3 regions of the Psychrobacillus mangrovi genome follow, and region 3 is predicted to be linked to each of the others. Evidence: riboswitches for the same ligand, from Rfam matches in the RefSeq annotation. Region 3 holds a riboswitch; each other region holds the start of a gene.

Region 1 (10,523 bases), on a different contig from region 3:
AAGACGAGACAGTTGGACAAGAAGCATAAGAAAGGGGACGAATCAGCATGACGGTTGAAACAAAATTGGCATTAACCGAGCAGGATATCCGCTCCTTTTCAGAAAGTAAACAAGAACCAAGCTGGTTGACAGACCTTCGTCTACAAGCACTTGGTGAGCTTGAATCACTTCCAATGCCAAAGCCAGATAAAACAAAAATCGATAATTGGAATTTCATTGAATTTCCTACACATACTGTAGAGAGCAGTGTTTTTACTTCTTTAGAAGAATTACCAGAAGAAGTAAAAGCACTTGTAAATGCAGAAGAACAAAAAAATATTTATATTCAACATAATAATACCCCTGCATTTGTTTCTTTATCGGAAGAACTAAAAGCAAAAGGTGTTATTTTAACAGATATTTTTACAGCAATCCGTGAAAATAGTGACCTAGTTCAAAAATATTTTATGACAGATGGCGTAAAAGTAAATGAGCATAAACTAACAGCTTTACATGCAGCACTTTTAAATGGTGGGGTATTTGTATACGTACCGAAAAATGTTGTAGTAGAAGAGCCAATCCAAGTAATTTATTTACACGACGACAATACAGCTTCACTTTTCAATCACACTTTACTAGTTGCAGATGAAAACAGTGTAGTTACGTATGTGGAAAACTATTTATCAACTGTTGAAGAAACAAACGGCTTAGCTAATATTGTTTCTGAAGTTATTGCGAAAGATAATGCAAAAGTAACTTTTGGAACTGTAGATGTACTTGCAGAAGGATTTACTACTTATGTAAACCGCCGCGGAGTAACAAACCGTGATGCAGTGCTTGAATGGGCACTTGGCATGATGAACGATAGCGATACGATTTCTGAAAATGTAACTCATTTAGTTGGGGACAATTCACAAGGTCGTGTTAAAATGGTTGTTGTAGGTCGAGGGAAACAAAAACAAAACTTTACAACAAAAGTTATTCATTGGGGAAAACATACAGATGGTCATATCCTGAAACACGGTGTAATGAAAGACGAGGCATCATCTATTTTTAATGGAATTGGGAAAATTGAATTTGGGGCTACAAAATCAAATGCAGTACAAGAATCCCGTGTACTTATGTTAAGTGAAAAAGCACGTGGAGATGCTAACCCGATTTTACTGATTGATGAAGATGATGTAACAGCAGGTCACGCAGCTTCTGTTGGCCGAGTAGACCCACTTCAGTTGTACTATTTAATGAGCCGTGGTATTTCAAAACACGAAGCAGAGCGTCTAGTTATCCATGGATTCCTTGCTCCAGTAGTAAATGAATTACCTATCGAAGGCGTAAAGAAACAGCTGACGGAGGTTATTGAAAGGAAAGTTCGCTAATGCTCAGCAAAGAGATTCGAAGCTATTTTCCAATATTAAATCAAGAAATCAATGGTCATCCACTTGTCTATTTAGATAGTGGTGCTACTTCTCAAAAGCCGGTTCAAGTAATCGATGCAATTAAAAAGTATTATGAATTTGAAAACTCTAATGTTCACCGAGGTGTTCATACATTAGGAAATCGTGCGACAGAAAGTTACGAAGGTGCACGAGAAAAGGTTCGAAAATTCATTAATGCTAAATCGACAAAAGAAATAATATTTACTCGTGGTACAACAACATCTATCAATACAGTTGCAAGAAGCTATGGCTTAGCAAATGTAAAAGAAGGCGATGAAATTGTTATCACGCATATGGAACACCATTCTAATATCATTCCGTGGCAACAACTTGCGAAAGATACAGGTGCAATATTAAAATATATCGATTTAGAAGCAGATGGAACATTATCATTAGAAAAAGTTCGTGCTACTATCACAGATAAAACGAAAATTGTATCCATTGTATACGTTTCAAACGTATTAGGTACAATGAATCCAATTAAAGAAATTACAGAAATTGCGCATGAGCATGGTGCTATAATGGTAGTGGACGGAGCTCAGGCTGCCCCACACTTAAAGCTAGATGTTCAAAATTTGGATTGTGATTTTCTTGCTTTTTCAGGTCACAAAATGTGTGGTCCAACTGGTATTGGCGTACTTTATGGTAAACAAGAATTGCTTGAAAACATGGAGCCAATCGAGTTTGGTGGAGAAATGATTGACTTTGTAGGCTTATACGAGTCTACTTGGAAAGAGCTTCCTTGGAAATTTGAAGGAGGAACACCAATCATTGCTGGTGCAATAGGTTTAGCTGCTGCGATTGATTTCCTTGAAGAAATCGGGCTAGATGAGATTGAAAAACACGAGCATGAGCTTGCTGCTTACGCCATGGATAAAATGCTAACAATAGAAGGCTTGACTATTTATGGACCAAGTGATCCGTCTAAGCGAGCTGGAATTGTAACATTCAACTTAGATGATGTGCATCCACATGATGTTGCAACCGTACTTGATATGAGCGGTATTGCTGTTCGTGCAGGTCATCATTGTGCACAACCGTTGATGAAATGGTTACAATGTACGGCTACTGCAAGAGCAAGTTTTTATCTTTATAACACAGAAGAGGATATTGACCGTTTAGTTGCTGGATTGCGCACTGCAAAGGAGTATTTTAACGATGTCTTCTAATAATTTAGATCAATTATATCGTCGAGTAATAATGGACCATTATAAAAATCCTCGTAACAAAGGAAGTATCGAGGAAGGTGCTCTAACAATTGACATGAATAACCCAACTTGTGGAGATCGCATTCATTTAACACTTCAAGTGGAAGATGGAGTTATCCAAAACGCAAAGTTTGATGGGGAAGGTTGTTCTATTTCAATGGCATCTGCTTCCATGATGACCCAAGCAGTAAAAGGGAAAAAAGTGGATGAAGCTTTAAAACTTTCCACTACTTTTTCAGAGATGATGCTAGGAAAAGACTATGATGATTCCATTGACTTGGAGGATATCGAAGCATTACATGGAGTATCTAAGTTTCCTGCACGTATTAAATGTGCAACACTTGCTTGGAAGGCTATGGAAAAAGGCGTTTCAGAAGAAAAATAATAATTGGAGAACGGAGGAAATACGATGGCAAAACAAATGCCTGAAATTGGTGATTACAAATATGGTTTCCACGATAAAGACGTATCCATTTTCCGTTCAAAACGTGGTTTAACCAAGGATATTGTAATAGAAATATCTAATATGAAAAATGAACCACAATGGATGTTAGATTATCGTTTGAAAGCGTTAGAAATCTTTTATTCTAAACCAATGCCTCAATGGGGTGGAGATTTAGGATCTTTAAACTTCGATGAAATTACTTACTATGTAAAACCATCCGAAGCAACTCAAAAATCATGGGATGAAGTACCAGAGGAAATCAAAGCAACATTTGATAAACTTGGTATTCCAGAAGCTGAACAAAAGTACCTTGCAGGTGTTTCTGCACAGTATGAATCAGAAGTTGTTTACCATAACATGAAGGAAGAGCTTGAAGACTTAGGAATCGTATTTAAGGATACTGATTCTGCTCTTCGTGAAAATGAAGACATCTTTAAAAAATATTGGGGAACTGTAATTCCTTCAACAGACAACAAATTTTCTGCACTTAACTCTGCAGTTTGGTCAGGTGGATCATTTATTTATGTACCACCAGGCGTAAAAGTGGATACACCACTTCAAGCATACTTCCGTATTAACTCTGAGAATATGGGTCAATTCGAGCGTACGCTTATCATTGTAGATGAAGGTGCTTCTGTACACTATGTAGAAGGATGTACAGCTCCTGTATATACAACAAACTCGCTTCATAGTGCAGTTGTTGAGATCATCATCAAAAAAGATGCTTATTGCCGTTACACAACAATCCAAAACTGGGCAAACAACGTTTATAACTTAGTTACGAAACGTGCAGTTTGTGAAGCTAACGCTACAATGGAATGGATTGATGGAAATATTGGTTCTAAGTTAACAATGAAATACCCAGCTGTTATCCTAAAAGGAGAAGGCGCACGTGGTTTGACTCTTTCTATTGCAATTGCTGGTAAAGGTCAACACCAAGACGCTGGTGCTAAAATGCTACACTTGGCTCCGAATACTTCTTCTACAATTGTTTCTAAATCTATTTCGAAACAAGGTGGGAAAGTAACTTACCGCGGACAAGTTCATTTTGGTCGTAAAGCAACTGGTGCTCGTTCTAACATTGAATGTGATACGTTGATTATGGATAATCAATCCACTTCAGATACAATTCCATACAATGAAATCCTGAATGATAATATCTCTCTTGAACATGAAGCAAAAGTTTCTAAAGTTTCAGAGGAGCAATTGTTCTACTTGATGAGCCGTGGGCTAAGTGAAGAAGAAGCAACAGAAATGATCGTAATGGGCTTCATCGAACCATTTACAAAAGAACTTCCAATGGAATACGCGGTTGAGATGAACCGTTTAATTAAGTTCGAAATGGAAGGTTCTATCGGTTAATACCAAAATTTTTATAAAGCAGCAAGGTTGAGTAAAATTAACCTCTGCTGCTTTTTTTATTTTAGCTCAAAGATGTAGTTAGTGATATGATAAATAGTGGGGTGAACACATGATAAAAATTGGTTTGACAGGCTGGGGAGATCATACAGATTTATATGTTTCTTCTCCGAAAGAAAAATTACAAGATTATAGTGCCCATTTTCCAGTAGTAGAACTTGATACAGCTTTTTATGCAATACCTACCAAAAGGAATGTTGAAAAGTGGATAAGGGAAACTCCTAATAACTTTCAATTTATTGTTAAGGCGTATCAAGGTATTACAGGCCATCTAAGAGGGGAATCTCCTTTTGATTCACTCGAAGAAATGTTTGCCCGTTACCGAGAATCCATTCAACCTTTTAAGGAATGTGGAAAGCTATCCATGGTATTAGTTCAATTTCCTCCTTGGTTTCAATGTAAAAAAGAAAATGTTGACTATTTATATAAAGTGAGAACAGAGTTAAAAGATTTTGAAGTTGCAATCGAATTCCGTCACCAATCGTGGTACGCACCTACGTTTAAAGAACCTACTATTCAGTTTCTACAAGATAACCATTTTCACCATACTGTCTGTGATGAGCCTCAAGTGGGGGAAGGGTGTGTCCCTTTGATCCCTGTTTCCACTTCAAACAGAGTACTTGTGAGACTGCATGGAAGAAATACATATGGCTGGATAAATCCAGGGGATAGTGAAAAATGGCGAGAGGTACGTTATTTATATGATTATAATTACGAAGAACTTTTTGACATTCAAAAGATTTGCGAGGAATTACATACTAACGCAAAAGAAGTAGTGGTATTATTTAATAATAATTCTGGTGGGCATGCAGCAAAAAATGCAAAAACCTTTCAACAGATGCTAGGAATAGAATTTGAAGGTTTGGCTCCCAAACAGTTAGATTTATTTGACGGAGGGATATAATGGAGTGGATTTTACTAGTTTTAGCTGGTCTTTTCTCTGGTATAGTTGGAGCTTTAGTAGGTTTAGGTGGCGGAGTAATTTTAGTGCCAGCTGTATTATTTTTTGGAACTACCCTTGCGCTAATACCTAATATTACACCTCAAAGTGTGGTAGGACTATCTGTAATTATGATGATTTTCACAGGTCTTTCATCCACACTTTCCTATATGAAAACAAAGACAGTTGATTTTAAAAGTGGGTTTATATTTTTTATAGGGAGTATACCAGGAACGATACTTGGAGCATGGGTGAACAAGGGATTAGATTTACCATCCTTTAATCTATATTTTGGCATATTACTTATTATTCTATCGACACTTCTGCTTGTACGGGATCGTTTAAAACCAGTAAAGTGGTTTGTAGAAAATGGACAGAAAAAAACATTTACAGATGATAAAAATACATATGTTTATGGATATCCAATCTGGTTTGCAATACTATTAACATTTGGGGTAGGATTCGCCTCAGGTTTATTTGGAATTGGTGGTGGATCGATTATTGTTCCTGCTATGATTCTATTGTTTTTATTTCCACCACATGTGGCTGTGGGTACATCAATGTTTATGGTATTTTTATCTTCTATCATTAACTCGATTACACATATTTCATTGGGGAATGTGCCGTGGCTTTATACGATACCGGTCATTCCAGCTGCTTATATTGGTGCGAAACTAGGTGCAAGCTTAAATAAAAAACTTAATTCGGAGACACTTGTCGTCGCCCTTCGAATTATCTTGTTATTATTAGGAGTTCGATCCATTATAGCTGGTCTTATGTAAATTTAAAAAGGTGGGTTTATGTTGAGAGAAACAATTCATATTTATCATACAAATGATTTGCATAGTCATTTAGAAAACTGGCCGACTATACATCAGTTTCTCTCCGCTAGACAAAAGATGCATGAAGGACATGATTCTTATCTCATTTTAGATATTGGTGATCATATTGATCGTTCCAATATCTTTACTGAAGGTACACTTGGGAAAGGAAATGTAGAGTTATTAAATGAGGCTGGTTATGATTATGTCACCATCGGAAATAATGAAGGCATCACATTAAGTCATGAGGAACTAGACGAAATGTATACAGATGCAAATTTTGATGTAGTTGTCTCGAACTTTACAGATAAAAATGGCATCATACCATCATGGATACTCCCATATAAAATACACAAAACTTCTTCTGGAATTCGGATTGGATTGGTAGCTGCTACCGCAGACTTTGGAATTTATTATGAAAAATTGGGCTGGCATATTCAACAGCCAATCAATCGCTTAAAAGAAGTATGTGAAGAAATAAGAGATAAAGTAGATATTATTCTTTGTATGTCGCACCTTGGAATATCTCAGGACGAAATAATTACAGAGCAAATACCGCAAATAGATGTTATTTTTGGCTCTCATACACACCATTTTTTTGATGAAGGGAAAGTGCTGAATGGTACGTTGCAAGCCGCAGCTGGAAAATATGGAGCCTATGTAGGGAAAGTTACAATAGAATTTGACCATAGCGTTAGGGAAATTACTTCTAAACAAGCTGTTCTTTATCCAATAGAATCACTGGAAATTCCCCAAAATAATGCAGAACAATTAGCATTTTGGCAGCAAATCGGAAAGACTAAGCTAGATTACCCACTTTTTATTAATCAAACATTTTTGAAGAGAGATTGGTTCGAACCATCGAGTATGTCCGGTTTCTTTGGTGAGGCATTGCTTGCTTTTACAGGAGCAGATTGTGCCATGTATCCAGCTGGTATTTTCTTAACTGATTTACAAGAAGGAATCATTACGGCAGGTGATTTGCATAGACTATTACCTCATCCAATCAATCCGTGTGTAATCAGCTTAACAGGAGCAGAATTATTGGAAGCGGTGGAGCTTTCTAAAAACGAAAAATGGCCACTTCTAGAAGTAAAAGGCTTAGGATTCAGAGGGAAATATTTGGGCGCTATGCAATTTCAGCAACTTTTCGAGGATGTAGAAGGGGATGTATACGTAAAAGGAGAACTTGTTCAGCTAGAAAAAATTTATCATCTTGCTACGCTCGATATGTTTACGTTTGGCTATTTCTTTCCCTCTTTTAAATTTGCGAAGAAGCAGTACTTTATGCCCGAATTTATACGAGATGTTTTAAAGTGGTACGGACAAAGACAGGAAAAATAGTCATTTAAAATCCTTCGGTTACATATAGATAACTAGGGGGATTTTTTTTTGTTGTTCTATCGTAAGAAGAAAAGAATCAAGTTTTTAAATATGCAGCGTAAATTAGCCATTTTTTTAGCTTGCTTTATCCTTTCTGTAGCGGGTTTGTTTTATTGGATCAATGCTCGCTTGACACCAACTTATCTGCAATATGCAGAGGTTCAGACGAATAAAATTGCCTCAATGGTTATAAGTAAAGCAATCAATACAAGAATTGCTAATGTGTTAGATGTAAATGACATTATTGAGCATGTTCCATCTGAAAGTGCAAATAATATGGTGACTACAAAATTTAACACGGAAATCATTAACCGAGTATTGTCTGATACGCAAAGTTTAGTACAATCCCATTTAGAACAAGCGGAAAAGGGTAATCTTTCAAGCTTACCTTATTTAGATGATATTGAGTACGATAAACAAACAATGGAAGATCAAGGTGGCGTCGTGTTTTTTGTTCCGATGGGGCAGGCAGCCAATATACCGTTAATCGGAAATTTAGGGCCAAAAATTCCCATTAGATTTCATGTGATTGGAAACGTTCAATCTACCGTCGTACAAAGTATAGATGAGTTTGGAATAAATAATGCCTTTGTAGATATAAGTATCTTATTGAAGGTAAATGTTCAAATTATTGTTCCGCTTGCAAGTAAAATGAGTACCGTCGAGCAAAAGATTCCGGTCGCAATGGGTTTAATACAAGGTCAAGTTCCTCAAATTTATACAAAAGGTGATGGTGGTAGTGCACCTTCTGTAGAAGTACCAATTAATCCAACACCAGTACCAAAATAAGAATGATTGCTTTAGGTTACATTTGATGTTAAAGTAATAGATGCAAAAAATGAATAGGTAGAGGCTGCATTGCTTAATAGTACTATGAGTGAGGATGACAACGAAGATCTTTTAGGAAAGGAAGCTTTGCCGAAACGAAATGTTTTTGTCATAAAACATAAAGTTGGGGTTATTTTGAAGAGGAATAACACTGTCATTTATATGGAATGATATAAATGGCGAGCTACAGAGTAAGGATTAAAGTGCATTCTTGAATTCTATAGTAGAGGCCAGCCAAAACATTTGGTTGGTCTTTTTGTTTACTGTTCTGTGCCTCCACCTAAGAAGGAGGAAATTATCTTGGAAAATACTATTTTTTCTTTATTACCACCTTTATTAGCAATCATTATGGTGTTAGTAACGAAAAGAGTTTTATTATCACTTGGAGTTGGAATTATATCCGCTTCACTTTTAGTGGAAAACTTTGCCCCACTGGATTCTATATTATTGTTATGGGAATCTTTTAAAGTATCTTTTTGGGATGAAGGTTTAAACACATATAATATTTACATTTTATCGTTTATATTATTTTTAGGAATCATTACTGCTTTAGTAAGTTTGTCTGGAGGAAGCACAGCTTTTGCTGCTTGGGCTGTACAAAGAATAAAGACTCGCAGAGGATCTAAACTTCTCACAGCGTTTTTAGGAATTATTATCTTTGTAGATGACTATTTTAATGCGTTAGCGGTTGGTCAAATTGCTAGACCTATTACAGATTCTCATAGGGTTTCGCGAGCAAAATTAGCATATTTTATCGATTCTACGTCTGCTCCTATATGTGTAATAGCACCTGTCTCTAGTTGGGGAGCATTTTTAATAAGTCAAATAGGTGTTATATTTACAACCCATGCGGTTACTACGTATACACCACTTCAAGCTTTTATGTTAATGGCTCCAATGAATTTCTATGTTATTTCTACTCTTGCCATCGTTTTCTTTATGGCATGGACAGACTTTGACATAATGCCGATGAAGAGACACGAAAAAATTGCTGTAGAAACCGGGAAATTATTTGACACGAGTAAACCAAATCCGGGAGAGCTTCAAGGAAATTTTCCAGAAAACAATTATGGAAAAGTAATTGATTTGGTTTTACCGATAGTTACACTGGTTTTGGTAACTCTATTTTCAATGTTTTGGACAGGGTATCAAAATTCAGGGAAACAGCTAGATATATTTACAATTTTTGAAAATACGGATGTTCCTTTCTCTTTATTTGTTGGAGGACTAACTGCTACTTTAATAGCTGTATTATTATACTTACGACAGCTAAAATACAATCCAACGGCAAGGGTAAGCCTTGTTTGGAAAGCGTTAATTACTGGAATTAGTTCAATGTTACCGGCAATATGTATCTTAATATTTGCGTGGTCATTATCATTTTTAATTGAAGCTCTTGGAACTGGAGCATATTTGGCAACTTTAGTTGCTGAAAACAATATTCCAGTGGGTGTAATTCCATTCTTACTATTTGTTCTAACAGCTCTAATGGCTTTTGCAACAGGGTCATCTTGGGGCTCTTTCGGAATACTACTACCTATTGGAGCAAGTATTATAATGGCAATAGAGCCGGAACTATTGTTGCCTGTATTAGCTGCAGTACTTGCTGGCGCTGTTTTTGGTGATCATTGTTCTCCAATTTCAGATACTACGATTATGTCAGCAACTGGCGCAGGAGTAAATGTTATCGATCACGTAATTACTCAGTTGCCTTATGCCATTATAAGTGCAGTCATAGCTGCTATCGGATACTTAGTATTAGGTCTAACTGGATCTGTTATTATTGGATTCGTAACAGTCGTAGTAATTCTAATTGTCTTGTTTACAGTGTGGAATATTTCTTCAAAAAAAGATATAAAACAGAGTTAAAGCAAGCTAACTAAAGCTAACCTAGGTCGTGCGCCGATCCGCTTGGGCCAAAACAATGATTGCCTCCCATCCTCTATGTAGATGAGGGCACTGAAAAACATATATTTTAATGACGTAATTGGTTTTGAAGAAAAATAAGGCACTTTCTGTTCAAAATTAAACAGAAAAGTGCCTTATTTCTTTGTCTATTTCTAC
Region 2 (10,523 bases), on a different contig from region 3:
GAAGAATCGATGCTTGATGGAGTTCAAGTGGTAATTAGCTTGAAAAATCACTTTCCTGCATTTTTCTTTTACTTCATATTTACGATGGTCTTAGACTTGGTCAAGATAGAAAAGTATAAAACTTCGCCTCTCATTTTAGGAGCATGGGCAACCTTGCTAGAAGTGATAGGAAACGTATCGGAGCATGTTTTAAGACATGGTTTATTGCACCAAGACTTATTAAGTTTCAGGGATTTCATGTTAATAAGTGGAGTAGCGTTATTTCGTAGTTATTTTGTTGTAGGATTATATAGTGCTATTACAGTTTCGGAGCAAAAAAAGCAGGTGCAAGAAATGCTTGGTGTAGGTTCAGAACTATATGCAGAAACCCTTTATTTACAAAAATCCTTAAATCATTTAGAGCAAATAACAGCCTCTACCCATGATCTATATAGACAATTAAAAAAGAGAGAATTACATGAGCTTAGTATTCAAGCACTTCATATTACACAAGAAATTCATGAGGTTAAAAAAGATTCCCAGAGGATTTTATCTGGGCTGACTAAAATAACGAAAGAAAACAAAGAAGCACCTCTTTTTCTTTCGGATGTGATGAACTTTGTAATAACTGCTAATGAAAAATACAGTGAACTATTAAAAAAGAAGATTTCTTTTCATCTATCCATGTCTATTGATTTCGAAACAGATCAGCAAATCCCTCTATTGGCCGTGTTAAATAATCTGACTGCCAATGCTGTCGAAGCGATTGTAGGTACGGGTGACATTACGGTTACAATATTTGAAGAATCTAAATTCACTTGTTTTGTTATGAATGATACAGGTAAGGGTATTCTGAAAGAGGACGAGTCCATTATTTTCGAACCTGGATATACGACAAAGTATAACGAGCAGGGGGTTGCGGCTACCGGTATTGGCCTGTCTCATGTAAAGGAGATTATTCAACAGTTGAATGGAACCATTCAATTAGAAACAACTCCAATGGGAACCGTTTTTCGAATTCATATCCCTACGGAAAACATACGAAAGCGAGTGGAATAAAACTGCGTTATTTTATTGTAGATGATGATAAAGCTAGTAGAACTATGCTAAAAAATATAATAACTGAACGGGAGCTTGGCGTTGTTATAGGTGAGGCAGATAGTGGAGCTAATAGCCTCACCTCTATCCTGTCGATGCATCCAGATGTTGTGCTTATAGATTTATTAATGCCAAAGTTAGATGGTATTGAAACAATCGAGCATTTGAGAAAGGAAGGATTTCAAGGGCAATTTATCATGATTTCCCAAATTGTAAACAAAGAAATGGTGGGGGAAGCGTATGAAAAAGGAGTAGAGTTTTTTATACATAAGCCGATTAATCGTGTAGAAGTACAAAGTATTCTAAAAAAGACAGAAGAACAATTTAAGCTAAAAAATTCACTTCTTGCAATCAGACAATCATTAGAAAATATCGCTCCAAATAAACCTTTGATGAGACGACAAAATATAAAAGATATTGTAGTAACCATATTAAGTGATATGGGGGTAATCGGAGAAGTAGGAAGCGATGATATTGTTACGATAATCGAATACTTAATGGAGCGAGAGGATCAAGCTATTCAATTACCACCATTGAAGGATCTATACGAGATTGTTGCTTTAAAAACTCAACCAGTAGATATAAAAAAGGAAAGTAAAGCAATAGAGCAGCGTATTCGCAGAACAATTCTAACTGCTATAAATAATTTAGCTTCAATGGGTTTAATCGATTACACGAATCCTAACTTTGAGTACTATGCTCCTCGATATTTTGACTTTCAAGAAATTAGAAATCAAATGAGACAAATAAATGAAGAAGGCGATGTAGCAACAAGGGTAAAAGTAAATATTAAAAAGTTTCTACAAGTGTTGTATTTAGAAACAAAGGATAAATACTATTAAAAATATAAACTTTATGTCGGATTATGTCGGATTTTGTAAGTATCCTTTAATATATTGTAAAAGCTACTCAAAACGAGAGAAAGCGTTTTCAATATAAAAGAGGTGACAGATGAATGAAGAAAAAAAAGTTTAAATTTACTTTGGCATATCAAATTTTAGTCGGATTAATATTAGGTATCATTGTTGGAGCCATCTTTTTTGGTAATCCTGCTGTAGAAACGTATTTACAGCCGATTGGTACTATTTTTATTAATATGATTAAAATGATTGTTGTACCGATTATTGTATCTACGTTAATCTTGGGTGTTGCTGGAACAGGTGATATTAAGCAACTAGGTAAGCTCGGTGGAAAAACGCTCATTTACTTTGAAATCGTTACGACCATCGCAATAGTTGTAGGCTTATTGGCAGCTAATATCTTTAAACCTGGTGTTGGTATTGATATGTCATCATTATCTAAAGGTAATATTGATCAATATGTAAAGACTACGGAAGATGTACAAAGTCATGGGTTTGCTGATGTAATTATAAATGCTGTGCCAAGTAATATTGTTCAATCTATGGCAGATGGTAATATGCTTGCCATTATATTCTTTTCAGTCTTATTCGGATTAGGAGTAGCTGCTATTGGAGAAAGAGGGAAACCAGTCCTTGCCTTTTTCCAAGGGACTGCGGATGCTATGTTCTGGGTAACTAATTTGATTATGAAATTTGCCCCGTTTGGTGTATTTGCGTTAATAGGTGTTACCGTTTCTAAATTTGGATTAGAGTCTTTATTGCCACTCGGAAAATTAATGATACTTGTTTACGCTGCGATGTTATTTTTCATTGTTGTAGTTCTAGGTGGTATTGCGAAATTTGTAGGCATCAATATCTTCCATCTAATTAAAGTATTAAAAGACGAATTGCTTTTAGCGTATTCTACATCTAGCTCTGAAACTGTTTTGCCAAAAGTGATGGAGAAAATGGAGAAGTTTGGATCACCAAAGGATATTGTTTCCTTCGTTGTACCGACAGGATATTCTTTTAACTTAGACGGCTCCACTTTATACCAAGCAATTGCGGCAATTTTTATTGCACAGATGTATGGAATTGATTTGAGTATTATGCAACAAATTACGCTTGTTTTAGTGTTGATGGTGACTTCTAAAGGGATTGCTGGAGTACCAGGGGTTTCCTTCGTCGTACTTTTAGCTACTTTAGGAACTGTTGGAATCCCATTAGAAGGACTTGCATTCATCGCTGGTATTGACCGACTTCTAGATATGGCTCGCACAGTAGTAAATGTAGTAGGTAATGCATTGGCTACAGTAGTTATGGCTAAATGGGAAGGTCGATTTGATAAAGAAAAAGAAGAGAAATACTATGCTTCCATTGAAGAAACAGCATAATAAAAATGAGACCTCGCTTCCAAACGAAGCGAGGTCTTTTTATGCATTGCCTTCTATTAAGTCTCTGTTTTTAGGGGTTTTAACCTTCCACATACAAGCTAATGCAAAAAGCATACTAACAGCTGTAGCATTGAAAAGCACTCCGTACCCAAATAAATCAATTAAAAATCCTAAAGACGGTGGTGAAATAATGGCAGCTAAAGAAGAAACTAAATAATATAATCCAGTTCTAGTACCAAAGCTATGTTCACTTCCAAGAGAAACAATGAAAGGGTATGAATTTATATTTATACATGCCCAGAACGCCCCTCCGATTAATAAAAGAGTGCGTAATGTTAAGAGGGAATCTACCCAATTTAATAGGAAAAAAACAAAAAATAAACCAATTACACCAATTAATATCATTTTTTTCTTTCCAAACTTTGCACCTAATATACCACTTGGAATAGCAGTCAGTACAAAACTTAATGAAAAGAATGCCAATGAAAAGGCAGACGAACTTTTGGATAAACTAAGCTCATTTACCCCATATAAAGTAAATAATGCTTCCATTCCTTGAATTGCTACAAACCAAAAGAATATCGCGGTTAAAAGAAAAATCGTAGGTTTATTTAACTCTGCTTTGTAATTTATTTTTGGGCTAGTTGAAATAGTTATAGGTATGGCATCTCGATTTTCTTTAATATTTTTAAAGAGAACAAGTAGCGCTAAGACGAAGATGGCTGAGACTGCTAAAAACGGGATGGATTCTTCTATTCCAAATAACATAGAACCTATACTAAAAGCTAAAATGCCACCAAGGCCTCCCATAAAATTGATAACGCCATTTGCTTTCGTACGATTATGTTCGGGAGTTATATCTGGCATTAAAGCAATGGTTGGTGAACGGAAAATAGCCATGGATATATTCATACATATCATAAAGATTACTAATGTGGTTAAACTTGTGTGAAACGGAATAAGCGCATAAAACAGAGCAGCAAATGGTATACCAATCAATAAATAAGGCATTCTGCGACCAAAACGAGTATTCGTTTGATCACTTCGGTTTCCTATATATGGCTGTAAGAAAAGAGCAAAATAATTATCAATCGTCATAAGAAAACCAATTAATGCAGTGCTTGTAAGAAAATCGTTTAGGAAAAAAGGAACAAATGCGTTATATAGAGACCACCCTAAACTAATGCTAAAAAAGCCAAATCCCAAAAACCACATCTTTTTCATCGCATTCCCCCTCTAGAAAAGGTATTCATTTTTTTATAAAATATTGTACTTTTATGTATATGGTTTTGTGGAAGTAAAGAGTCCATATCGTTTGGTTTATAATTCTAATTAATTATGCATTAGAGCTGACAGCAAGAATCTACTAGTAAAAAGTACAAAGTTTCAAAATAATAATTCTATATTCAATATTGTGATGAAATGAATAGAAAACTATATCAGTAGGTGTTATCTGGATGTACGCCTTACACGCCGCATGCGCGCGTACGTACGGTTGGCATTGTACTAGATGAACAGATTATTTCTTTGAAAAACAACGACGAAGGTTAACAAAGACAATTAATAAAAAATGCACCCTGTAGAGATACAAGGTGCATTAGTTAGTTGTATTATACCGATCAGGCAGTGTCTGTTTTATTATTAGATGATATATTAAATGATAAAATTCGAAGCATAAATCTGTTGAGGGAATAAGTAGAGCAACCAATAGGCAACCAGCCTACTATAAACTCTTCCTTCTAAAAGAGTGAGAATATAGTATAAAACGAATTGTATGCCTATAAGAAGGCTATCTGGAAGTTAAAAAATGAAGGGTAAGCTGATTGAATGGTTAATAGTTGCGGATAGAAAATATCTTTTTAACTATTATGCAATATAATCTTCCTTAGGAATGTCATTTGGAAGCTCTTTGCTATAATATTTACCTTTTGTAAAAACGGCTAAAATCACGGTGATTATAGCTGCTAAAATTGCTGCAAAGAATGCTGCAGTACTTTCCAAAAATGATCCCATATATCCTAGTGCGGCTATTGTACCCAAACCACTTGAGATAAGTAAAGATACTACACCAACAGGATTCCATTTATATAAATATTTGTGTCGAGCCTCGTAATAACCAGGACCAATTTTTAATAGTTTTTTCACGATCATGGCATCCGTAACTAGTATCGATGCCCAAGCAAGTAAAAAGACTCCTTGGAATGTCATTGCTGTATCTAAATGATCCACAATACCACCTAGCATTAATCCTATTGCACATAATCCTGAGACAACAACCCAAAATCGTCTGCCTGGCGTAAATCTAAATACGTTCTCAAAGAAGCTAGCAAGTGATAGGGAACTACTGTAGATATTGGTAACGTTAATTCTAAGTTGAGTTAACATGGTGAATAATACGCCACCGAGCCCTAAGAGTAGAACGATATAAACACCTGGATTTGGTTCACCTAAACGAACACCGAACCATATACCAAGACCACCCATAACTCCAAAACAGAAGATTTGTGGAATAAAGCCTATTGCTAGAGAGCCTATTTTAAGATCCTTTGGTTTAAGAAAACGCGCGTAGTCTGAAGAAAGTAAAGCTGTCAGACCCATTATTCCATGCTGCATTCCTATACAAAGTAGTAAAGCTTGGCCACCCACCTGCACGCCTTCTGGCATATACGTCCAAAATGCTCCTTCATAAACGGATGGAGTGAAGAATGACATTATAATGGCACATAATAAAAAAATACCGAAAATCGGTAAAGACCATTTTTGTAATTTATCTAGTTGTTTAATACCAAACCAATTTAATGGAATAACAATAGATCCGAAGAAAATAATTAGTGCCCATTCAGGTAGGGCGGGGAAGAAGGTGTGAACTGCGGAAACTAAAATCAGGCCTTCAAATGCACAGTACATGATAAAGTTTGTTGCATAAATGAATGAGGTTAACGATGCACCTATGTAACCAAAACCTCCGCCTCTTGATAATAAGTTAACGTTCATCCCGGATTTGGCTGATAGATAAGCTATGAACGTTCCGAGTATACCGGCAACGATTATCGCGTATATGGAGGATATGATAGCATTTATGGCTCCGAATTGAAGTGCCATAACGCTTCCCATTTGAAAATAAAAAATTGCCGTTGCGATACCAAATGTGATATTGGTAACACTAAACCAACCCATCTTCCTTTGATCTCGAGGCACTCTATCTAATGAATAATCATCTTTCATCTCATCTGACACTTTGTGATCTGCTACTTTGACAGATCCCATAATATCATCTCCTTTTTTGTATTAGTTCATAAAAAAACTCACTTCCATTTTTTTAATAAATTCGTCTACCACTTCATCCGTATCCTATTATACCACTAATATCAAGGTTTTTAAACGATTAGTCGGATAGAGTTTATTATTTGCTACTGCATTTGAAAAAATGCATTTACTTTTAAAAGATTATTTTTAATTCAGAAACTTGTTATTACTTCTAGAGTGATTGACAGATATTCATTCGTGTTGTAGACTATGGACAATAATTGAATACGACCTCACTTATACAGTGGGGTAGAGGCGCGATGTTTAACAGTCCTTAGTGGAGTTTGAGAAGCCATGATTCTAGGGAGAAGGAAATGTCGCCGAAGTTTGTAATAATTCTCGGTATTACTTGCTGGGTCTGTAGTGAATAACTACAGGACTGTCCACTATAAACATCCCGGTTTGTAGTGGTGTGCTATCTCATTTGGGAAAAGTAGAGGATTTAGGGCAACTATACATATTGCGACCTGAGTTCATCTCAGGTCTTTTTTTGTGTAAGTTGTCCTTTTTTAGTAGTCAAAAACATAATCTTATATAAAAGGAGAGTAATAGAATGAAAAACAAATTAATAGTTCTAGCAATGTTCGTGTCAATCATCATGCTTCTAGCAGCATGTGGAACGGATGCAACAGAAACTTCAGGATCTTCAACTGATAATACTAAAGAAGCAATAGCAGATACGTTTACAGTAGGTTTAGAAGCTGGTTATGCACCTTTTAACTGGACACAACTAGATGATTCCAATGGTGGAGTGAAGATTGATGGAAACGCAGAATATGCTGGTGGATATGATGTAGAAATTGCAAAACGAATTGCAGACGGATTAGGTAAAGAACTAGTTATCGTTAAAACAGAATGGGATGGACTTGTTCCATCGTTACAATCAGATAAAATTGATGCAATCATAGCGGGAATGTCCCCTACAAAAGAGCGTAAACAAACAATCGACTTCTCTGAAAACTATTACACTTCTAATTTTGTAATGGTAGTTAAAAAAGGTGGACCTTATGAAGGAGCTACTTCTATCCAAGATTTCAGTGGAGCAAAAGTGTCAGGACAATTAAATACTTCACATTACGGTGTAATTGACCAAATTAAAGGTGTAAAAAAACAACCAGCGATGGATAATTTCCCAGCAATGCGTGTTGCATTAGAGTCTGGAATGCTAGATGGTTATGTTTCCGAGCGTCCGGAAGGAATTAGTGCTTCATCAGCGAACGAAAATTTTGCGATGGTTGAATTTACCGATGGATTTGTTGCGGATGAAGAAGAAACAGCAGTTGCAGTTGGACTCAAAAAGGGCAGTGACTTAACAAAACAAATTAATGATATATTGGCGGGAATATCAGAAGAAGATCGTCAAAACATTATGGATACTGCCATTAAAAATCAACCAGCTTCTGAATAAAGATGAAGTGATACCGGCTGCATCTCTTTGCAGTCGGTTTAATTTATGAGGAGGATAAGTATGAGCATTGAGTATATAATATCAATGGTTACCAATAACTGGCCGATGTTCCTACGTGGAGCAGGTATGACGCTCTTAATCTCTATCATTGGTACAATCTTTGGAGCCATTATTGGTTTGCTGGCGGGAGTTATTCGAACAATCCCTATGCCAGAACGAAAAGCAAAACGAATTTTCTTGAAAATAGTAAATGCCATTCTAACAATGTATATTGAATTTTTCCGTGGAACACCGATGATCGTACAAGCGATGGTTATCTATTATGGGTCTGCTTTAGCTTTTGGTGTTGATATGGACAGAACTGCTGCAGCTATTTTTATTGTATCTATTAATACAGGGGCTTACATGGCCGAGATTGTTCGTGGTGGTGTCATTTCCATTGATAAAGGACAATTTGAATCAGCACAAGCAATTGGTATGAATCATATCCAAACGATGCTTCATGTAGTATTGCCGCAGGTGGTACGAAATATTTTACCAGCTACTGGAAACCAATTTATTATAAATATTAAAGATACGTCAGTACTGAATGTAATAGGTGTAACAGAACTATACTTCCAAACAAAAACCGTCGCAGGAATCAGCTTCAAATATTTTGAGCCGTTTTTTGTTGCGTGTATTTTGTACTTCGTCATGACGTTTACGGTAACAATCATTTTACGTTATGTTGAAAGAAGATTAGATGGACCTGAAAACTACAGTATGATCGGTCAACCAACACAAGTCACACTACCAAAAAACAATGCAGGATTATAAGAAGGAAGGAGTGGATCATATGGAAAAAGTAATCGAAATACAACATTTAAACAAATCCTTTGGTAACCATGAAGTATTAAGAGATATTGACTTTTCCGTGAGTAAGGGAGAAGTTGTATGCATCATTGGTTCTTCTGGATCCGGTAAATCCACACTTCTTCGTTGTGTTAATCTTTTAGAAAAACCAAGTGGTGGACAAATTATTTATCATGGTGAAAATATATTGGATGATAAACATGATATCCATGCTTACCGAACAAAGCTAGGAATGGTTTTCCAACAATTTAATTTATTTAATAATCATAATGTGTTAAGCAACTGTGTTGTTGGTCAAGTAAAAGTATTAAAACGGTCTAAAGAAGAAGCAGAGAAAAAAGCACTCAAATATTTGAAAGTGGTTGGTATGGACCAGTATGTGAATGCAAAACCAAGCCAACTATCCGGTGGCCAAAAACAACGTGTTGCGATAGCTCGAGCTTTATCGATGGAACCAGATGTAATGCTGTTCGATGAACCAACCTCCGCTCTTGATCCAGAGATGGTGGGAGAAGTTCTGAAAGTCATGAAGGAACTTGCCGAAACCGGGCTTACCATGTTAATCGTAACGCATGAAATGGAATTTGCAAAAGAAGTTTCCGATAGAGTTGTATTCATGGATAAAGGGGTTATTGCAGAAGAAGGAAGCCCTGAACAAATCTTTAATAATCCAACACAAGAACGAACGAGAGAGTTTTTAAAGCGTACATTAAAATAAGCTTATTAGGAACAAATTTATTATTCTACTTGATTATTATTTGGTTTCCCTTCAACATGAGAAGGGAAGCCTTTTTTTATTTTCAATTATATATTAGATCACCAAAGGGGGTTTAAATATGACAAATGTTTTAGCGCGTAATAATGTAAAAGTACTGGGTGAGGGAGAAAAAACAATTATATTTGGTCATGGATTTGGCTGTAGTCAAAGTATGTGGCGTTTGATGGTACCTTTTTTTGAATCAAAATTTCGAGTTGTTTTATTCGATTATGTCGGGTCGGGTAAGTCAGATCTGACGGCATATGATCCAGAAAAATATAATTCACTATATGGTTATGCTCAAGATTTAATTGAGATTATAGAAGAGTTAGAACTTAATAATGTCATTTTTGTAGGTCATTCCGTAAGTTCGATGATAGGTATGCTAGCTTCTATAAAACATCCAGACTATTTTGAAAGTCTAATAATGATAGGCCCATCTCCTCGCTATTTAAATGACGAGGCCTATATTGGAGGCTTTGAGGTTAGTGATGTAACTGAACTTTTAGATTTGATGGAAATGAATTTTGAAGGATGGGCAAGCTTTATGTCGCTACTTGCAATGAAAAATCCAGAAAAGCCAATGCTAGCGCAAGAGTTGGAGAAAAGTTTTACTGCAGTAGATGCGGAAATCACTAGACAATTCGCTAAGGTAACCTTCTTATCTGATCATAGGGAGGATTTAGCACATTCTACTGTTCCAACACTCATTATTCAATGTTCAGATGATAGTGTCGTGCCGATTGAGGTTGGAGAGTTTTTGCATAGTCATCTGAAAAATAGTACATTTCGATTAATGGAAGCAAAAGGTCACTATCCTCACCTTAGTCATCATGAAGAAACAGTTCGTTTAATAAATGAATATCTTTTATTACCTTAAATGTAATTGT
Region 3 (10,523 bases):
CACGACATCTTCAGAAAAATTGTTTAAAATGATCGAAAATCATTTTAATGTATTAGCAGAAGATCATCATTTAGCAACAGTGACTCAATTAGAATTAAGACAATCGAATTTAGCATTACGACTAAGAATCAATGAGATACTAAAAAACTATCTAGTATTATTGGATACTATCTTAAAAGAAGGAATTGAAAATGGCGAATTTGATCCAACGATCGATATCCGCTTAGCAAGACAGATGGTTTTTGGTACAATTGATGAGACGACTACTACTTGGGTAATGAATGAGTATAAGTATGATTTAGTTGCCTTAACTGATAAAGTACATCGTCTATTATTTAAGGGGTTAAAAGCATAACAAAGGGGAAGGTGAACAGATGGAATTTTTGACATGGACTATCGAGGACGGAGTAGCTACTGTTACGTTTAACCGTCCGCCAGCAAATGCGTTGGCAAGAGGAGTTATTTTAGAAATAAATGAATTACTGGATGCAGTAGAAAATGATGAATCTGTTCGAGTTATATTGTTGAAGGGAGAAGGGAGATTCTTTTCTGCTGGAGCAGATATTAAGGAATTTACTTCTATTTCAACAGGGGCAGAATTTTCAGAATTGGCAGCAAATGGTCAATCTATTTTCGAAAGATTAGAAACCTTCTCAAAACCTGTCATAGCTGCAATTCATGGAGCCGCACTTGGTGGTGGTCTTGAATTAGCAATGAGCTGTCATATTAGACTAGTAGCAGAGAATGCTAAGCTAGGACTCCCTGAGTTACAGCTAGGATTGATACCAGGCTTTGCAGGAACGCAACGTCTACCACGTTATGTTGGCTTTGCAAAAGCAGCTGAAATGTTATTAACAAGTGAGCCAATAAGTGGGAAAGATGCTGCGCAATTCGGGCTTGCTAATCATGCTTACCCAGAAGAGGAATTATTTGATCGAGCACAAGAGCTTGCATATAAAATTGCAAAGAAAAGTCCAATTGCTGTTAAAGCAGCACTTGAAATGCTTCAGTATGTGAAGCCTGCATCGTACTATGAAGGGGTAAAAGCCGAAGCAAATGCTTTTGGAACTGTTTTTGTTTCAGAAGATGCAAAAGAAGGTATTACTGCCTTTTTAGAAAAAAGAAATCCTGTATTTAAAGGGAAGTAAAAATAATAATCTAATGCATTAGGAGGAATTCTAAATGAATATTTATGTTTTAGTAAAACGTACATTTGATACAGAAGAAAAAATTGTTGTGAGCGGTGGCAAAATTCAAGAAGATGGAGCAGAATTCATCATCAACCCTTACGATGAATATGCGATTGAAGAAGCAATCCAAGTTCGCGACGCACAAGGTGGAGAAGTTACTGTACTTACGATTGGTGGAGAAGATGCGGAGAAACAATTACGCACTGCTCTAGCGATGGGTGCCGATAAAGCTGTTCTTATCAATACAGAAGATGATGTAGAAGAATTGGATCAATTCACAGCTGCTTATATTATCTCAGAGTATTTAAAAGATAAAAATCCTGATTTAATTTTAGCAGGAAATGTTGCAATTGATGGTGGCTCTGGTCAAGTTGGTCCGCGTGTCGCAGAATTATTAGGGATCAATTATGTTACAACTATTACTAATTTAGAAATTGATGGGACTACAGTGACTATCAAACGTGATGTGGAAGGTGATACTGAGGTACTTGAAACTTCTTTACCACTATTAGTAACGGCTCAACAAGGGCTAAACGAACCGCGATACCCTTCGTTACCAGGAATTATGAAAGCGAAGAAAAAACCTTTAGAAGAAGTGGAATTAGATGATTTAGATATAGACGAAGACGATGTAGAAGCGAAAATTGAAACAATTGAAATTTATTTACCTCCTAAAAAGGAAGCGGGAAAAATATTGGAAGGCGAATTAGCTGACCAAGTTAAAGAGTTAGTTCATTTACTTCATTCAGAAGCAAAAGTGATTTAATCTTTTTCTTCAGTATTGTTTTCCACTTATAAGTGGAATCTGAATTCGAACGAATTTATATTTAAAATGGGAGGAAATTAACATGTCTAAAAAAGTATTAGTATTAGGAGAAGCACGTGAAGGTGCTCTACGTAATGTATCATACGAAGCAATTGCTGCTGCAAAACAAATTTCAAGTGGCGGAGAAGTCGTTAGTGTTCTCTTAGGAGATTCAGTGAAGGATTTAGCTGTTGAATTAGGAAAATTTGGTGCAGACCGTGTTATAACTGTAGAGCATCCGCATTTAAAACAATATACTTCTGATGGTTACGGGCAAGCTTTACTTGCTGTAGTAGAACAAGAAAAACCAGAAGCTATTGTTTTTGGACATACTGCACTAGGTAAAGACTTATCACCAAAAATTGCTAGTAAATTACAAGTTGGTTTAGTATCGGATGTTACATCAATTGAGGGCGAAGGTGATTCAGCAATATTTGTTCGCCCAATTTATTCTGGTAAAGCATTTGAAAAGGTTAAAGTAAAAGAAGGAATTGAGTTTATTACGATTCGTCCAAACAATATTGCACCACTTGCAAAAGATGACAGTAAATCAGTTGATGTCTCTTCTTTATCCGTTGATATTACGAATCTAAGAACTATTATTAAAGAAGTAGTTCGTAAATCTTCAGAGGGTGTTGACTTATCAGAGGCGAAAGTAGTTGTTGCTGGTGGACGTGGAGTGAAGAGTGAAGAAGGTTTCGCGCCATTAAAAGAGCTAGCAGATGTTTTAGGTGGAGCAGTTGGAGCATCACGTGGTGCTTGTGATGCAGATTACTGTGACTATTCTCTTCAAATTGGTCAAACTGGAAAAGTTGTAACTCCAGACCTTTATATTGCAGCAGGTATTTCAGGAGCTATCCAACATTTAGCAGGTATGTCTAACTCAAAAATCATCGTTGCTATTAACAAGGATCCAGAAGCAAGTATTTTCAAAGTAGCTGACTACGGTATTGTTGGAGACCTTTTTGAAGTAATCCCAATGCTGACGGAAGAATTCAAACAACTTAAAGTAAATGCTTAAAAGCAACTCGGCTCTCTTTGGAGCCGAGTTTTTGCTTGTAGGAGAGTAAGGGAAGTGGGATGGCACTGAAGGGGTTGTCCAATAAATAAGAAAATCGTTGAAACGACTCCCTTTCCCCGGGCTCTTTGAGGAACGCACACTCGCTAAGGAATGTGCCTTTTTCAGAGATTTTTAAGATATTGTTTTGAGAAGCCGCTCGACTCCTGCGGGAAAAGCGATACAGACAAGACCTCCACACGAAGCGAAGGCACTGAAAAACTCTTCATGGTATAGCTTAGCGAGTATATGAACGACATTTCGTTCACATACTCACTTTTTGCCTGGAAACCGTTGATTTCCGTTCTAGGCGGACGCTTTCCGCCAGCATGGCTTCAGCCGCTTCCTTCGCTACGCTCAGTCCAGGGTCTTCAGCTCATGCAATTCCGGCTGAAGTCGCCGACTTCCGCTACAATCAACTATTGTATACTTACAATTAAACTTTTCTTCTATCTAAAAAAACATCGTTTTCCTGTATAATAAATTTAAGTAAATGCATGTAGGCGCTCCCTATAATTTTAACCCAAGATACCATCAATTAAAGTCCATACATAGAGATTTAGAAATAGACAAAGAAATAAGGCACATTCTGTTAAAATTGAACAGAATGTGCCTTATTATTGCCCTTCAGAAAATAATTACGTCATTTATAACGTAAGTTTTTCAGTGCACTCAAGCGAGATCTGTGAAGGAGGATCGTTGCTCGCTCACGGAAAGCGAGTGGTAGCAAGTGGTAAGCTTCGGGAAACAATTGCTTCAACATGTGTGAAGCTAATATGTAGATGTAGCAATATGAGTCTGCTATAATCTATTTATAGTTAACCAAAGGAGGAATTTTTTAATGGCAATAGTTCACGGAACAGATCAAACCTTCTCTACAGAAGTGGAAAAAGGATTAGTATTAGTAGATTTTTGGGCAACATGGTGTGGGCCTTGTAAAATGATTGCTCCTGTTTTAGAAGAAATGGATGCTGAAATGAGCGATAAAGTAAAAATCGTAAAAGTAGATGTAGATGAAAACCAAGCAACTGCAAGTCAATTTGGTATTATGTCTATCCCAACTTTAGTATTATTTAAAGATGGTCAACCAGTAGACAAAGCAGTTGGCTTCCAACCAAAAGAAGCATTGGTTCAATTTGTAGAGAAAAACGCATAATATTAAGCCGGGTGTCCTGAATGGTGCCCGGTTTTTTTAAACAGGTGATAATATGAATGATTTAATTCAACAGAAGTGTGCAATTTTACCAGATCAACCAGGTTGTTATTTAATGAAGGATCGACAAGGTACGATTATCTATGTCGGTAAAGCAAAGATACTAAAAAATCGTGTTCGTTCCTATTTTACGGGATCTCACGACGGAAAAACTCAAAGACTTGTTCAAGAAATAGTTGACTTCGAATATATCGTTACATCGTCTGAATTAGAAGCATTAATACTTGAGCTTCATCTTATTAAAAAACATGACCCCAAGTACAATGTCATGTTAAAGGACGATAAGACGTATCCATACATTAAAATTACAGCTGAAAAGAACCCTAAACTTATTATTACGAGACAAGTAAAAAAAGATAAAGGGAAATATTTTGGCCCCTACCCTAATTCTCACGCCGCTCATGAAACAAAAAAGCTACTGGACAGATTATATCCTTTACGTAAATGTCAGAAAATGCCTAACCGAGTCTGTCTCTATTATCACATGGGACAATGCTTAGCTCCCTGTGTGAAAAAAATTGAGGAATCCACTTATAATGAAATAATTCAAGAAATAGTTAGTTTCTTGAATGGTGGACATACGACTGTGAAGAAGGACCTGACAGAAAAAATGCATACTGCTGCCGAGAACTTAGAATTTGAGCGTGCTAAGGAATATAGAGATCAAATATCTCACATTGAACAAGTGATGGAAAAACAAAAAATGACGATGAACGACTTTACAAGTAGAGATGTATTTGGATATTCTGTGGACAAAGGGTGGATGTGTGTCCAAGTGTTCTTTGTTCGACAAGGGAAGTTAATCGAAAGGGATGTCTCTTTATTTCCTATTTATCGTGATCCCGAAGAAGAATTCCTCACTTTTTTAGGTCAGTTTTATGCAAAACCCGAACACATCAAACCAAAAGAAATTTTTGTTCCAAATAGTACAGATTTGCATTTGGCAACTGAATTATTAGAAATGAAAGTCATCATTCCGCAAAAAGGAACCAAAAAGAATTTAGTAGATCTTGCAGAAAAAAATGCAGTGTTGGCTTTAAGTGAGAAATTTCATCTTATTGAAAGACAAGAAGAACGTACTATTGGTGCTGTAGAAGAATTAGGCGACTTAATGGGAATTGCAATTCCAAGTAGAATAGAAGCGTTTGACAATTCGCATATACATGGTACAGATGCAGTATCAGCTATGGTTGTGTTTGTAGATGGTAGAGCTTATAAAAAAGATTATCGGAAATATAAAACAAAAACAGCTGCCAAACATGATGATTATGGAGCGATGCGTGAGGTTGTTAGAAGAAGATACACAAGAGTTTTGAAAGAGAACTTGCCTTTGCCAGATTTAATCATTATTGATGGTGGAAAAGGACAAATAGAAGCTGCTAGAGAGATTTTGGAAGATGAGTTAGGATTAGATATCCCTATTGCTGGTCTTGCAAAAGACGGAAAACATCAAACCTCCCAGTTACTATTTGGAGATCCAATGGAAATTATTCCGATGAAACGTACAAGTGAAGCATTTTACCTTTTACAACGTATACAAGATGAAGTACACCGATTTGCGATTACTTTTCATCGTCAGCAACGAGGGAAACATACGATTGCTTCTTCATTAGATGGTATAGAAGGAATTGGACCTAAGAGAAAGACTTTATTATTAAAGCATTTTGGTTCCATCAAGAAAATGCAAGCTGCTACTAAAGAAGAATTCATAAAGGCAGGACTTCCTGAAAAGTTAGCAGATATATTGATAGAGCATTTTCAGAAAAAATCATTGTCTTCTGAATAATCTTATGTTATGGTTGAAACAATTTAATATTCACTTTAAGTGAAGATAGAGGTGCGAATTGGCAAGAGTACTCAGCAGGAGGATGAAAAGATCCTATAATAGTTGAGGAAAGGGTCGTTCGCCGAAACATAGAAAAGCTTTTCCTTTTCTTATGTTGGTTCTGCATTTAATAAATGTAGAATTGTCAGAATGCAATATTCTGGAGGGCTATCTCACATGGACAATTCTTTTGACCGTGTATGGGACAAAGCTTTTCACAATATGTGAGAAGCTTTTTTTATTTAATTATCGTCCCAACTCCAGCGCCTTTTTATTATGATGCAAACTTAGGCGGTTGCATGGAAAGATAATGAAATAAGGGAGAAGATGTTCATGAGTAAAATTGTAATGAAATTTGGTGGTACTTCCGTTGCCACTACAGAAAAAATTGCTAATGTTGCAAGAAGAATTAAAATGGAGAAAGAAAAAGGTAATGAAATTGTAGTAGTTGTTTCCGCGATGGGAAAATCTACAGATGAACTAGTTGATTTGGCAAACGAGCTATCGGATGCACCATCAAAACGTGAAATGGATATGCTTCTATCTACAGGAGAACAGGTCACAATGGCTTTACTGGCCATCAAATTAAGTTCATTAGGAATTGAGGCCATTTCCTTAACTGGATGGCAAGCAGGATTACAGACAGATGACGTACATAGAAATGCAAAGATCCTTACGTTCGATTCTTCCAAAATCTTGGACAAACTTGCGGAAGATAAAGTAGTAATTGTTGCTGGCTTTCAGGGAATATCCACGCAGGAAGAGATTACAACTCTTGGTAGAGGCGGCTCAGATACTTCAGCCGTTGCAATTGCAGCTTCCATCGAGGCAGAAGTCTGCGATATTTACACAGATGTAGATGGAATATATACTTCTGATCCACGTTATATTAAAAATGCTCGAAAACTAGAGCAACTTGAATATGATGAGATGTTAGAGCTTGCTAATTTAGGAGCCGGCGTATTACATCCAAGAGCTGTAGAATTTGCGAAAAATTACAAGATTCCATTACGTGTGCGCCCTAGTTTTAGTGATGAAGAGGGAACTATTTTAAAGGAGGAAGTGGATGTGGAAAATAATTTAGTTGTTCGAGGAGTAGCTTTTGAATCCGATATTGTCCGTTTAACGATTGAATACGAAGTGCCATTTAATGGATCATTAGCTTCTATATTTACGACACTTGCAGCGAATCATATTGATGTTGATATTATCGTGCAGTCGATCGTGGATGGTGTAAAACCTGCAGTTTCATTTTCTATCAAAAAAGATTCCTTAGCGGAGGCAATTACAGTATTGGAAACCAATAAAAAAAATCTTGGTTTTACATTCGCAGACTTTGAAGTAGGACTTGCGAAAGTTTCGATTGTGGGCTCGGGAATGGTCTCTAATCCAGGTGTTGCAGCTCAAATGTTCGATCGTCTTCGGAAGGAAAATATTCCTGTGAAGATGGTAAGCACATCAGAAATAAAAGTATCAGTAGTCGTTCCACAGAGTGATATGATTTCAGCTGCTACTGCCTTACACAGTGAATTTGGTTTAGAAATTGCTTAATAATCAATAAAAAGCAATGTACAGTTTCGTACATTGCTTTATTTGCATTATGAAATGGTAGTTTTTAGGTCCCATTTAACATGAAAAGTGACAACTCCATTTTTCTTTTGCTGTTCGTCATAGCATTCTGTTAAAAAACCACCAATTTTCTGCTGTTGTTCAGCTAAAAACCCTGCTTCTAATCGATGACTTCTACTTTTCCCGCTTTGCGGTAAATTAAAAGTTTGCAAGGTATAAAAAGCGGAATCTTTTGTCGTTTTATCTAACTTTAAAATTCCCCATCCTGCTTCGTTAAAGAAAGAGGATGCCTCTTCCATCGAATAAAGGGGGAATTTGCGGGCAAGGTCTTTTCCTGCCCAATATAAAATATCTTTTTCATGTTTTCCGAGAATAGAAGCAAGAACGTGATCGCGTAATAATTCATATCCAAAGGAAGTTACATGTGAATGTTCCTTTTCATCCAAGTAGCAACCCTTCTTTCTAATCTATATTCTAATATTCTAGTTTATTTTATCATAAAAAAATTTCCCTTGGTAAGGGTATATAGTATGTGAAAAATTAAACGAATCATTATACAAAAATGAAACATTAAACATTTTGAAAAAACGGAAAGATACCTTGACGCTCTAAATTGTTGAGAGTACAATGGATATGTCATAAATTCGTAACATGATGATGTGTGCACGGAATGAAACCTATTGTTCTATTACAATAGTAATCATTGCGTCAATGTAAATCTGAGGGGGGTAACTGTTTTGTCGAAAGATCGCGAATTTTACTGGCGCCGACTACATTCACTATTAGGAATTATTCCTGTTGGATTGTTTTTGACGCAACATTTGATCATTAACCATTTTGCTACTAAAGGACCAGAAGCATTTAATGGGGCAACACACTTTATGGAGAGTCTTCCATTCTTATTATTCTTGGAAGTCTTTGTAATTTACTTACCGTTGATGTTCCATGCATTTTACGGAATTTATATTGCATTTACTGCAAAAAATAATCCGAAAAACTTTGGTACACTTCGTAACTATTTGTTCATTTTACAACGTTTCACTGGAATTTTCCTTGTTGTATTCATCGCTTGGCATGTATTTGAAACAAGATTCCAAGCAGCTATTGGAGCGAAAGAAGTTAATTTTAACATGATGGTTGAAATTTTATCTAATCCATGGATGTTAGGCTTCTATATAGTAGGGGTAATTTCTGCTACTTTCCACTTAGCAAATGGTATTTGGTCATTCCTAGTAAGCTGGGGAATTACTCAATCTGCTAAATCACAACAAGTTGTTACATATGTAACATTAATAATCTTCCTAGCGTTATCTGTAGTTGGTGTACAAGCTCTTCTTGCGTTCGTATAAGATCCTTCTACACGTTCAACTACTATTAAAATGAGGAGTGAGATTGACATGGCAAAAAGTAAACTTATTGTTGTCGGTGGTGGATTAGCCGGGTTAATGGCAACAATGAAAGCGGCCGAAGATGGTACGCATGTAGATCTATTTTCATTAGTTCCTGTAAAACGCTCACACTCTGTTTGTGCACAAGGCGGTATTAACGGGGCTGTAAATACAAAAGGTGAAGGAGATTCACCAGCAGTACATTTAGATGACACTGTTTATGGTGGAGACTTCTTAGCAAACCAAGGGCCAGTAAAAGCGATGACTGATGCTGCACCTGGTATTATAAATTTATTTGATCGTATGGGTGTTATGTTTAACCGTACGCCTGAAGGATTATTAGACTTCCGTCGTTTCGGTGGAACATTAATGCACCGTACAGCGTTTGCTGGGGCAACGACTGGTCAACAACTTCTATATGCTTTGGACGAGCAAGTTCGTCGTTTCGAGGTAGATGGTCTTGTAACGAAATTCGAAGGATGGGAATTCCTTGGAATAGTTAAAGATAGCGAAGGCGTTTGTCGCGGTATTAAAGCACAAAACCTTAAAACAATGGAAATTCGTGCTTTCCGTGGAGATGCTGTTATCATGGCTACTGGTGGCCCTGGTATTATCTTTGGTAAAACGACTAACTCTATTATTAACACTGGTTCTGCTGCTTCTATCGTTTATCAACAAGGAGCACATTATTCAAACGGGGAATTCATTCAAATTCACCCAACTGCAATACCTGGTGATGACAAACTACGATTAATGTCAGAATCTGCACGTGGTGAAGGTGGACGTATTTGGACTTATAAAGACGGTAAGCCTTGGTATTTCCTTGAAGAGAAATATCCTGCGTACGGAAATCTAGTTCCACGTGATATTGCAACACGTGAAATTTTCGACGTATGTGTTAACCAAAAACTTGGTATTAACGGTGAAAACATGGTTTACCTAGATCTTTCACACAAAGATCCACATGAACTAGATGTTAAACTTGGTGGTATCATTGAAATTTACGAAAAATTCACTGGCGATGACCCTCGTAAAGTACCAATGAAAATCTTCCCAGCTGTTCATTATTCTATGGGTGGACTATGGGTTGATGAGGATCAAATGACGAATATTCCTGGTTTATTTGCTGCAGGTGAGTGTGATTATTCACAACATGGTGCAAACCGTTTAGGAGCTAACTCATTACTTTCTGCTGTATTTGGTGGAAGCGTAGCTGGTCCTAATGCAGTTAAATATATGAGAAACCTTGATACTCATGCTGAAGATATGGACGCTACTATTTTCGACGCAGAAATTCAACTTGAGCAAGAGAAATGGGATAAAACGTTAGCGATGAAAGGTACTGAAAATGCTTACTTACTTCATAAAGAATTAGGTGAGTGGATGACTGACAATGTAACGGTTGTACGTTACAATGACAAACTGGAAGCTACCGATAAAAAAATCCAAGAGTTACTAGAGCGCTACGAGAATATT

What was found. A riboswitch is a leader RNA that binds a small molecule or an ion and turns the genes downstream of it on or off. The one in region 3 is predicted to bind lysine.
Region 1: another riboswitch for lysine. It lies ahead of WAX74_RS13165 (Na+/H+ antiporter NhaC family protein); the one in region 3 lies ahead of WAX74_RS06860 (aspartate kinase).
Region 2: another riboswitch for lysine. It lies ahead of WAX74_RS16570 (transporter substrate-binding domain-containing protein); the one in region 3 lies ahead of WAX74_RS06860 (aspartate kinase).

What each region holds. Positions count from the first base shown of each region.
Region 1 covers NZ_JBAWSY010000009.1:119,403-129,925, forward strand. The annotation lists gene sufC (Fe-S cluster assembly ATPase SufC) at 1-29, shown strand, start outside; gene sufD (Fe-S cluster assembly protein SufD) at 48-1,355, shown strand; gene WAX74_RS13130 (cysteine desulfurase) at 1,355-2,584, shown strand; gene sufU (Fe-S cluster assembly sulfur transfer protein SufU) at 2,574-3,008, shown strand; gene sufB (Fe-S cluster assembly protein SufB) at 3,033-4,430, shown strand; gene WAX74_RS13145 (DUF72 domain-containing protein) at 4,540-5,391, shown strand; gene WAX74_RS13150 (sulfite exporter TauE/SafE family protein) at 5,391-6,209, shown strand; gene WAX74_RS13155 (bifunctional metallophosphatase/5'-nucleotidase) at 6,228-7,592, shown strand; gene yunB (sporulation protein YunB) at 7,641-8,420, shown strand; lysine riboswitch at 8,471-8,654, shown strand; gene WAX74_RS13165 (Na+/H+ antiporter NhaC family protein) at 8,760-10,328, shown strand.
Region 2 covers NZ_JBAWSY010000017.1:3,240-13,762, forward strand. The annotation lists gene WAX74_RS16545 (ATP-binding protein) at 1-1,038, shown strand, start outside; gene WAX74_RS16550 (response regulator) at 1,041-1,919, shown strand; gene WAX74_RS16555 (cation:dicarboxylate symporter family transporter) at 2,033-3,310, shown strand; gene WAX74_RS16560 (SLC45 family MFS transporter) at 3,350-4,534, opposite strand; gene WAX74_RS16565 (purine-cytosine permease family protein) at 5,177-6,577, opposite strand; lysine riboswitch at 6,859-7,042, shown strand; gene WAX74_RS16570 (transporter substrate-binding domain-containing protein) at 7,170-8,024, shown strand; gene WAX74_RS16575 (amino acid ABC transporter permease) at 8,085-8,840, shown strand; gene WAX74_RS16580 (amino acid ABC transporter ATP-binding protein) at 8,860-9,594, shown strand; gene WAX74_RS16585 (alpha/beta fold hydrolase) at 9,713-10,513, shown strand.
Region 3 covers NZ_JBAWSY010000003.1:192,764-203,286, forward strand. The annotation lists gene WAX74_RS06830 (TetR/AcrR family transcriptional regulator) at 1-355, shown strand, start outside; gene WAX74_RS06835 (enoyl-CoA hydratase) at 375-1,148, shown strand; gene WAX74_RS06840 (electron transfer flavoprotein subunit beta/FixA family protein) at 1,183-1,956, shown strand; gene WAX74_RS06845 (electron transfer flavoprotein subunit alpha/FixB family protein) at 2,039-3,016, shown strand; gene trxA (thioredoxin) at 3,894-4,208, shown strand; gene uvrC (excinuclease ABC subunit UvrC) at 4,261-6,051, shown strand; lysine riboswitch at 6,090-6,269, shown strand; gene WAX74_RS06860 (aspartate kinase) at 6,424-7,641, shown strand; gene WAX74_RS06865 (YslB family protein) at 7,689-8,105, opposite strand; gene WAX74_RS06870 (succinate dehydrogenase cytochrome b558 subunit) at 8,397-9,008, shown strand; gene sdhA (succinate dehydrogenase flavoprotein subunit) at 9,057-10,523, shown strand, end outside.